Regions from separate parts of the Arthrobacter sp. B0316-1-20 genome, predicted to be linked through region 2. Evidence: riboswitches for the same ligand, from Rfam matches in the RefSeq annotation. Region 2 holds a riboswitch; each other region holds the start of a gene.
What was found. Region 2 has a riboswitch for S-adenosylmethionine ahead of AC5RW2_RS20150 (LLM class flavin-dependent oxidoreductase). Riboswitches for the same ligand answer to the same signal wherever they lie in the genome.
Positions count from the first base shown of each region.

Region 1: it holds a riboswitch for S-adenosylmethionine, as region 2 does, so the genes downstream of both, AC5RW2_RS41125 (MFS transporter) here and AC5RW2_RS20150 (LLM class flavin-dependent oxidoreductase) in region 2, are expected to answer to the same signal.
Region 3: it holds a riboswitch for S-adenosylmethionine, as region 2 does, so the genes downstream of both, AC5RW2_RS02845 (bifunctional o-acetylhomoserine/o-acetylserine sulfhydrylase) here and AC5RW2_RS20150 (LLM class flavin-dependent oxidoreductase) in region 2, are expected to answer to the same signal.

Region 1 covers NZ_JBNHHC010000168.1:61-3,403, reverse strand. The annotation lists partial or broken gene bioD (dethiobiotin synthase) at 1-205, shown strand, start outside; gene AC5RW2_RS41125 (MFS transporter) at 363-1,712, opposite strand; SAM riboswitch class IV at 1,750-1,872, opposite strand; partial or broken gene AC5RW2_RS41120 (FAD-binding oxidoreductase) at 2,015-2,524, shown strand; partial or broken gene AC5RW2_RS41115 (FAD-binding oxidoreductase) at 2,920-3,343, shown strand, end outside.
Region 2 covers NZ_JBNHHC010000012.1:77,082-80,424, forward strand. The annotation lists gene AC5RW2_RS20150 (LLM class flavin-dependent oxidoreductase) at 1-1,348, opposite strand, end outside; SAM riboswitch class I at 1,437-1,526, opposite strand; gene AC5RW2_RS20155 (APC family permease) at 1,617-3,080, opposite strand; gene AC5RW2_RS20160 (acyl-CoA dehydrogenase family protein) at 3,095-3,343, opposite strand, start outside.
Region 3 covers NZ_JBNHHC010000001.1:639,949-643,291, forward strand. The annotation lists gene AC5RW2_RS02835 (hypothetical protein) at 1-500, opposite strand, end outside; gene AC5RW2_RS02840 (VOC family protein) at 675-1,316, opposite strand; SAM riboswitch class IV at 1,544-1,658, shown strand; gene AC5RW2_RS02845 (bifunctional o-acetylhomoserine/o-acetylserine sulfhydrylase) at 1,726-3,051, shown strand; gene metX (homoserine O-acetyltransferase MetX) at 3,132-3,343, shown strand, end outside.

The DNA.
Region 1 (3,343 bases), on a different contig from region 2:
CCGGCGCGGGCTGGCGGTGGCGGGCGTGGTGATCGGCGCGTGGCCCGAGGAACCGGACGAGGTGGAAGCCAGCAATGCCGAGTACCTGCGCGGCCTGCACGTGCCGCTGGCCGGTGCCATCCCCGCCGGCGCGCCCGCTCTGGAGCCCCGCGTCTTCCAAAGCCTCGCCCCGCAATGGCTCAGTGGGCTCGCCCCCTCCCGCTGACCTGCCCCCGTTCACTCCGCAGCACACGTTCATTTAAGCGCCCATTCGTGCGTTTCGCGCAAAGTCAGCGGGAGGGGAAGGTGCATTAAATGACGACGCCGGCACTTAGGTTCCGTCTGCCGGGGGAACCCGAGTGCCGGCGTCGAGCCTGAGGGCGTCAGGCGGCGACGCGCCGCTCTGCCAGCGCCGCCCGCTCCTGGACGGCCGGGTCCTTCGCGGCCAGCGCCGCCCAGGTGGTCAGGCCGGCCAGCAGCACCAGGTAGCCGCAGATCAGCCACGGCTCGTTGCCGCCCAGCTCCAGCAGGGACGCGGCGATGAACGGGGTCAGGCCGCCGGAGAGCACGGTGCCCACCTGGTAGCCGAAGGAGACGCCGCTGTAGCGCAGGTGCACGGGGAACTGCTCCGCGAACCAGGCCGCCTGCGGTCCGTAGATGGAATCGTGCAGCAGGTTCATGCCCACGATCATCACCAGCGGCAGCAGCACCAGCGGCCCATTATCCAGGAACCAGAAGAACGGCCAGATGAATGCGGCTATGCCGACGGCGCTGCTCACGGCGATCCGGCGCCGGCCCACCTTGTCCGAGAGCCAGCCCCAGAACGGGCCGGAGATGATGCCCAGCGCGGAAACGATCAGGATGGCGGTCAGGCCGGCGGCGCTGTCGTCGCGGCGTTCTTTCAGGTAGCTGAGGATGTAGACGGTGAGGAGGAAGAACAGTGCCGGCTGGGCCAGGCGCAGGCCGATGGTGATCAGGATGGCCCGCGGGTGTTCGCGCAGCACTCGCTTGACCGGCCAGGCCTCCACCTGCTTCTCCTCCTTGAGTTCCTTGAACTCCGGTGCGTCATCCACGCCCAGGCGGATCACCAGGCCCACCACCACCAGCACGGCGGAGAGCAGGAACGGGATGCGCCAGCCGAAGGCGGCGAACTGCTCGGCGCCCAGCACCGACTGGGTCACCGCGAAGGCACCCGTGGCCAGCAGCATGCCCGCGGCGGAGCCGATCTGGGTGAAGCTGCCGAAGAAACCGCGCAGGTGGCTCGGCGCGTGCTCGACGGACAGCAGGGCGGAACCGCCCCACTCGGCGCCGGCGGACAGGCCCTGCAGCAGGCGCAGCAGCACCAGGCCGACGACGGCGAACCAGCCCGCCTGCGCGAAGGTCGGCAGCAGGCCGATCGCCGTGGAGGCGATGCCCATGGTCAGCAGCGAGATCACCAGCAGCGACTTGCGGCCGATCCGGTCGCCCAGCTGGCCGGCCACGATGCCGCCAACGGGGCGGGCGAAGAAGCCCACCGCGAAGGTGGCGAAGGAGGCCAGGATGCCACCGATCGGCGTGGAGGACGGGAAGAACTGCTGGTTGAAGATCAGCGCGGCGGCTGTGCCGTAGAGGTAGAAGTCGTACCACTCGATAGTGGTGCCGACGAACGCGGAGGACAGCACCCGCTTCTTGCGGGCGATGTGGGTACCGATGCTCTCAGGGCGCTCCCCGACAGCGGGCAGTGTTGCAGTCATGGTGGACCTTCAAGGCTCGCGGCGCCCGCGGAACGATGCGCCATACTTACGCGCCCGATCCTGCGCCGGGTCCGCGTCGAATCGTCACCTGGGGCACCCCACTACAGCGGCGAGGGTTGCCGTCCAGCCGGCCAGGGCCTTGTGGCTGGAACTCTTGATTCTGGTACCGATTCTGCAGGGCAGGTCCGTCACACTGCAAAATCCGCCGTCCCTGACGGTAATGCTTCGCAACACTTTCGATTCGGAAACCGGACCGTGCTAGGGGCTTGTGCCCTGCAGCAGGTCGTAGGAATGTGGACTCCATGCCGGCACATCCAAGCGAGGACGCATCAATGTCGATCAATCTGGTTCCCGATCTCCCCGACGCTTTCGCCGCGCTGCCCCGCTTTACCCGGGATCCCGCCGACCTTGAACTCGTCCGCACCGACCGCTCCGGCTATGTGCCCCCGACGCTGCCCGACGGCGTCGTGCTGGCCGAGTCCCTCCAGGATGTGGTGGATACCCTCCGCGCGGCCAGCGCCCACCGGCTGCCGGTGGTGCCCCGCGGGGCCGGCACCGGCCTGGCCGCCGGCGCCTCGGCGCAGGCCGGGGAGATCGTGCTGGACGTCAGCCGGATGAACCGGATCCTGCGCATCGACCCGGTGGAGCAGCTCGCCGTCGTCGAACCCGGCGTCCTGAACGCCGAACTGAACGCGGCCGCCGCCGAATTCGGACTCTTCTATGCCCCGGATCCGGCCAGCACGCTCTACTGCTCCATCGGCGGCAATATCGCCACCAATGCCGGCGGCATGCGCTGCGCCAAGTATGGCGTGACCCGCGAGTCCGTCCTGGCCCTGAAAGTTGTCCTGGCCGACGGCCGCGTGCTGGTTACCGGCACCGAAACCATTAAGGCCGTGACCGGCTACGACATGAACGCCCTGTTCATCGGCTCCGAAGGCACCCTCGGCGTCGTCGTCGAGGCGACCCTACGGCTGCGGCCGATGCCGGTGGCCACTGCGACCGTCGCCGCCTACTTCCGCGATGTTGAAAGCGCAGCCGCGGCGGCCTCCGCCGTCGTCGCCGCGCGGGCCACCCCGGCGTTACTGGAACTGGTCGACGGACCCACCCTAGGGGCCATCGATCTGGCCACGGGCACGGACCACCGGCAGCGCGGCGGTGCCTTCCTGCTGGCCCAGACGGACGTTTCGGTGCCGAAATCGAGCGCGACGTGGTGCTCAAGGCCATCGAACCGTTCGCCGAATCCGTCTTCGTCCCCCAGGACCCGGTCCAGGCGGAAGCGCTGGTGCAGGCACGCCGGGATGCGATCCCGTCGCTCCAACAACTGGGGCGCACCTCCATCGGCGACGTCGGCGTGCCGCGGAACCGGCTGGCCGAGATCGTCACCGGCATCCAGGAGATTTCCCGGGACACCGGGGTCAGGATCTACACGATTGCCCACGCCGCCGACGGCAACCTGCACCCGATGATCGTCGTCGAACCCGGGGAGTCGATCACCACCGGCGCCCCGAAGGAGGCGCTGGGACGCATGTTCGAACTCGCCCGGTCCCTGGGCGGGACGCTGACCGGTGAGCACGGCGTCGGCCTGCTCAAGCAGGACTGGGTCACCGCCGAGGTCGGCGACCTCTCCCGCG
Region 2 (3,343 bases):
GGCCGAAGAGCTTGTTGCGCAGGGTCCCCGGCGCGTACTCCGTGGGGTAGGCGCCCAGCTTCTGCAGCTCCGGCACGACGAATTCCACGATGTCCTCGAACGTGCCCGGGGTGATCGCGTAGGCCAGGTTGAACCCGTCCACGTCGGTCTCGTCGACCCACTCCACGAGCTTGGCGGCCACCTCCGCGCCGGAGCCGACGGTGATCGGGCCGAAACCGCCGACGCCGACCCATTCGGCCAGCTGGCGGATGGTCCACGGCTTGCCGCTGTCGCCGGAGGCCTTCTGGAAGGTCTCCACGGAGGACTGGATGGCGTTGGACTTCACGTTTTCGCCAATCACGTCATCCGGGCCGTAGGTGGACAGGTCCACGCCCATCCAGCCGGAGATCAGCGCCAGCGCCCCGTTGATGTCTGCGTAGGACTTGTAGTCCTCGAATTTGGCCTGCGCGGCGGCGGTGTCGGGCCCGGTCACCACGGTCTGCATCGCGTAGATGCGGACGTCGTAGCGGTCGCGTCCGGCCGCCTCCACGGCGTCGCGGATCTTCTTCACCGATGCGGCCAGCATCTCCTTGGTCGGGCAGGTCACGAACACCGCCTCGGCGTTCCCGGCGGCGAACTCGGTGCCGCGCTTGGAAGCCCCGGCCTGGAAGATGACCGGGGTGCGCTGCGGGCTCGGCTCGGTGATGGCGATGCCGGGAACCTTAAAGTACTTGCCCTCGTGCCGGATCTCGTGGACCTTCGCCGGGTCGGTGAAGACGCCGGTCTCGACGTCCTTGACCACGGCGTCGTCCTCCCACGAGCCCTCGAGCAGCTTGTAGATGACCTCGAGGTATTCGTCCGCGTGGTTGTAGCGCTCGTCGTGCTCCAACTGGTCTTCCTGGCCCATATTGCGTGCCGCCGAGGGCAGGTAACCGGTGACCACGTTCCAGCCGACCCGCCCGTTGGTCAGGTGGTCCAGCGTGGCCAGGCGGCGGGCGAATGGGTAGGGGTGCTCGTACGCGGTGCCGGCGGTGACCCCGAAGCCGAGGTTCTCGGTCACCGCGGCCATCGCCGAGACCAGCATGAACGGATCGTTCACGGGGACCTGCGTGCCGGCGCGCAGCGTGGTCTCGTTGGAGGACCCGAAGACGTCGTAGGTGCCGAGCACGTCGGCGATGAACAGGCCGTCGAACAGGCCCTTTTCCAGCACCTTGGCCAGGTGGGTCCAGTAGCCGATGGTGTTGTAGGTGGCGGACTTGTCCTGCGGGTGGCGCCACAGTCCGGGCGACTGGTGGCCCACGCAGTTCATGTCGAAGGCGTTGAAGCGAACTTGGCGCCGGGGGTCGGGCTGCGGGTTGTTTACGGTCATGTCAGGCTCCTTTTCTGATGAGAAGAGCCCGCGCCGGTCCTCCGTCGGGCATGCGGCTGCCAACGGAAGACCAACGAGAGATCGAGCTTCTCCATCGGTCCTGGCGGTAGCACCTTCCTCAGGGAGGGGGTTGCTGCGGCGTCAACAAGCCAGGTCTCTCGGCCGCTCTGGATGGGTACGTCTCCCATTGGACACCCGCGGGCGCCCCGGAGGGAAATGTCCCGCGTCACGCGGGGTAAGAATTACGACGGGTTACGCCGGGTATAAGTCACGACGCCGGGGCGGAGCCGGCTTTGGCCTGCGGCCGCTTCCATCCCGCCACCGCTCCCGCACTCAGGCAGACAAGAATCAGGACGACGACGGCGATGGCCAGCGGCACACTGTTGCCGACCAGGGTGGGCAGGTTCTGCAGGATCAGGCCCAGGATGGCCAGCAGCCCGAGGAGTCCGAGAGCCGGGGCGACCGAGCGCTTCCAGTCGCGGGCCGGTGCGCCCTGCCGGCGGAAGAAAACCAGCACCGCGATGCTGGTGACCGTCATCAGCACCACCACGCCCAGGGAGGCGAAACCGGCAAACCAGGTGTAGAACTGCACGATGGGGTCCCAGCCGGCCACCACCGCGGCCAGCAGGAACAGGGCCACCGCTCCGGTCGAAGCGGCCGAGGCCAGATGTGGCGAGTGGTGCCGGGTGTGCGTGCCGGCCAGCTTGGCGGGGAAAATGCCTTGTCCGGCAATCTGGAAGAAATAGCGTGAGCTGATGTTGTGCAGGGACAGGATGCAGGCGAACAGGCTGCTGGCCAGCAGTACCTGGATGACGTGACTGCCCGCGGTTCCGAGGTAGAGCGCGGTAGTCTCCGAGAGCAAGGTGCCGGGCGCGTCCGCGGCCCTTTGGACGATGCCCTCGTCGCCCCACACGCTGATCAGCAGCCAGCTGGAGAGCGCGTAGAAGCCGCCCACCACGATGAGGGCTACATAGGTGGCGCGCGGGATCGTCTTGTCCGGGTCGCGTGCCTCGTCGCGGAACACGGCCGTGGCCTCGAAGCCTATGAAACTCAGGATGGCGAACAACAGCGCGATGCCGGGCGCCCCGGACAGCACGGTGGACGGGGTGACGAACCCGGTGGACAGGCCCTCGCGGCCGCCGCCGCCAAAAATTACGGCAGCGTCCAAAACCAGCACGATCAGCACCTCGGCGACCAGCAGTACCCCCAGCACCTTGCCGGAGAGCTCGATGTTGCGGTGGCCCAGCCAGGCGACGGCGGCCAGGGCGGCAGCGGCCCATGCCCACCATGGCAGTGCCGGCCCGCCGTAGGCGCGCACCACTTCGTCGACGGCCGGCGCCAGCAGGCCGTAGACGCCGGCTTCCAGCGCGAGGTAGGAGAGCAGGGCCACGAAGGCCGCCCCCAGGCCCGCCCTGCGGCCGAGGCCTTTGTCGACGTAGCTGAAGAACGCGCCGGCCGTTGGCACGTGCGGTGTCATGGTGGTGAAGCCGACGGCAAACAAAAGCAGGATGGCCATGGCCAGCAGGTAGATGAAGGGAAGGCCGGCGCCGTTGCCGCTGACGATGGCCAGCGGGACGGTTCCGCCGATGACGCCCAGTGGCGACGCGGCGGCCAGCACGATGAGCACGATGCTGGCGACGCCCAGCCGGCCGGAGAGCCGCGGTGCACCGGCATTGGCGGCCGCGGCGGCCGCGGGTGCGGCGAGGATTGGGTTATTGACGGATACAGACATGGTTTGGCTTCTTCCTAGAGGGCCGCGGAGCGGGCGGCTTGGCTGTTTGGACTGGCGCCGTCGCTCTGTGGCTGACGCGTGACGTCGGTGGGTGACTGACTGGCGCCGTCGCTCTGTGGCTGACGCGCGGCGTCGGCATTGGCCTCGCCAATCGACCAGACGTACGGGGGCTCGGCGCCGTTGACTTCCCAGTCACCGACGATCCGCGCCTTGTAGATGAACGGGTTGTGGGTGGCGACTGTGCGGGCGTTGCGCCAGTGCCG
Region 3 (3,343 bases), on a different contig from region 2:
CGGGTGGCCTGCAGGGCGGGAAGGCCGAGGTGGCGGTCCACGCGAAGCGCATGGTCCATTGCGGGAACGGCCTCAGCGAAGGGACTATGCGCCGCCAAATCGACAACGGTTTGTGCCCGGGAAGTGATCAGGTAGCCGTTGCGGCTAACGAGGGGTTCCAAAAGTTCCCTGCGATGCCACCGGATTCCGCCACGGGACCGACCATGCGTGCCGTTGTAAGCCAACAAGTCCACGTCCAGAGAGCGGCCGATTACCGGAAGTCCCCACACCGCCGCCGCAGAGCGCTGGACAAGGACTCTGTCGGTGCGTCCGGTGCCGACGGCGGCCTCTATGTGCAGGCGCTGCTGCTCCCACCATGGCAACCGCGAGTATTCCCCGGCGGCCGCATACACGCCGCGCCGCAAGCGGACCAATTGTTCTTCCGCAGCTTGTCGGGCGACATCCCGGCGTCCTGGACCACACTTCTCCAGGTCCCTCACATAGATCAGTTTCACGTCCATACGGGACAGCCTCGGCGACCTCATGGCGGTCGGGCACGCGGGGAGGAGCTGTGTGGAAAAACGCTGCCCTGCAGGTCGATCTGGAGGGCTTGTGAACGCAAAAGCTCCGTTTCGGGCGTCTGCTCCTTCTATAACGCGGAGCGGACGCCCGAAACGGAGCGATGCCGGGAGAACTTAGAGTTCGACGATCCCGTGGGCGGTTTCGAAGCGGACGGACAGGATGCCCGGCGTACCGTTCGGTGCCGTCCAGGCGACCTTGACGTCGTCCAGCAGGCCGTCGACCGGCGTGCCCAGCCAGTCCGCCACCCGCTCGGAAGAGCCGGCGATGGTCAGGCCGATCAGCTTGACCGTGGCGGGGCGGGCGTTGGACGGGTGCAGCGGTTCGGTGCCGTCGTCCCAGCGCAACATGTAGGGCACCTGCGGGTCGGCGATGAGGCCCTTAATCCCGATCTGCTGCCAGCTCAGTTCCTGCCCATCCGGGAACTTGCGGTTGCCGGGAACCGCGTGGCGGCCCAGTCGTTCTTCGAACGGGGTCAGGTCGTCGACCGCCACGCACCAGCCCATCCAGCCGCCGCCGGCTTCCGACCGCGCCCGCACGGCCTGGCCAAAGGGGGCCTTATCGGAAGCGGGGTGGTCGAGCACCTCCACGACCTCCAGGTAATGGTGGTCGGTGAGGGGGAAGATCATATTGCGGGTGCCGAAGCGGGGGTGAACCCCGCCCTTGACGGCGTCGATGCCCAGGGCTTTGGAGATCCGCTCTGAGGTGGCAGCCAGACCGTCGGGTTCAGCGGCATAAGAAACATGGTCGAAGCGCATGGCATTATCTTGGCACTTTGTGAACCCGCTCTCGACTTAGGGTGACCTAAGTCACTCAATTTGCGGCTCGTGGGGAACGCGCCGTTCCGGACAGCAATTCCGCCTCCCCGGCACGCGGCGGCAACAGTGACGAAGCGGACTGTCGGAAAGGCGGTCCCGAGACGGGTGCCCAGTCATAAGGTGTCATATTGTTGCGGCCGCCGGCTTGTCTGCGGAGACTGGAGGCAGGTCATGAGTGCCAGCGCAAAACCCCGGTTTGCTGGCCGGCAACCCTCCAACCGCGGTGGGGTGCCCCGGGTGAAGACCAGGCAGCCGCCATAAGGCGGTGCGCAAGCGCGGGTCACACCCGGGACAGACATGCCGGCACGGCCGGATCCCGGATGGCCCCTTCCAGTGAAGGAGTTGCACCATGTCCAACGCCGATTGGTCCTTTGAAACCCGTCAGATCCACGCAGGGCAGGAGCCGGACGCCGCCACGGGCGCCCGCGCACTGCCGATCTACCAGACCACGTCGTTCGTGTTCCCCAGCGCGCAGAGCGCGGCCGACCGGTTCGCCCTGTCCGAACTGGCACCCATCTACACCAGGATCGGCAACCCCACCCAGGAAGCGGTCGAGACCCGGATCGCCAACCTGGAGGGCGGCGTCGGCGCCCTGCTGCTTGCTTCGGGCCAGGCCGCGTCGACGTTCTCCATCCTCAACCTGGCCGAGGCCGGCGACCACATCGTGGCCAGCCCCAGCCTGTACGGCGGCACCTACAACCTGCTGCGCACCACGCTGCCCAAGTTCGGCATCGAGGTCACCTTCGTCGAGGATCCGGACAACCTGCAGCAGTGGCGCGATGCCGTCAAGCCGAATACCAAGGCGTTCTTCGGCGAGGTTGTCTCCAACCCGCGCCAGGACGTGCTGGACCTGGAGTCGGTCAGCGCCATCGCCCACGAAAACGGCGTGCCGCTGATCGTTGACAACACCTTGTCCACCCCGTACCTGATCCGCCCGATCGAGTGGGGGGCCGACATCGTGCTCCACTCGGCCACCAAGTACCTCGGCGGCCACGGGACGGCGATCGGCGGCGTGATCGTCGACGCCGGCACGTTCGATTTCGCCGCCGACCCCGAAAAGTTCCCCGGGTTCAACACGCCGGACGACACCTACAACGGGCTGGTCTTCGCCCGCGACCTCGGCGTCAACGGCGCTCTGGGCGCCAACCTGGCCTATATCCTCAAGGCCCGGGTGCAGTTGCTGCGCGACCTGGGGTCCGCCATCTCGCCGTTCAATGCCTTCCTGATTGCCCAAGGGCTGGAGACGCTGAGCCTGCGCGTGGAGCGGCATGTGGCCAACGCTCAGAGGGTGGCCGAATTCCTGGAAGAGCACGACGACGTTGCCTCCGTCGCGTACCTTGGCCTGCCCTCCAGCCCCTGGTATGAGCGCGGCCGCAAGTACGGCCCGAAGGGGACCGGCGCCATCGTCGCGTTCGAAATCAAGGGCGGCATCGAGGCCGGAAAGCGCTTTGTGGACGGCCTTGAACTGCACTCGCACGTGGCCAACCTGGGCGATGTGCGCTCGCTGGTGATCCACCCGGCGTCGACCACCCATGCCCAACTCTCGGCCGCGGAACGGGTCGCGGCCGGGGTGACCGACGGTCTGGTCCGGCTGTCGGTAGGCATCGAGAACGCCAACGACATCATCGCCGACCTGGAGGCCGGTTTCCGCGCCGCCAAGGGTGCGGACGACTAGGCAAGCAGGTAGAGCGCAGCGTGACGATAGTGCAACCGCAGGAACTGGTGGAACAGGCAACCGACGGCATCCTGCGCCGGATGCCGGTTGGTGCGCTGGAGCTGGAAGCCGGCGGCTATCTGCCCGAGGTGGTCCTCGGCTTTGAGACCTGGGGCACCCTGAATGCGGACGCGTCCAATGCCGTCCTGATCCAGCATGCCCTGACCGGCAGCACGCATGTCGCACGCGGCTACTCGGACGAGGACGGCTGGTGGGACGACCTGGTAGGCCCCGGTGCCACGATCGACACGGA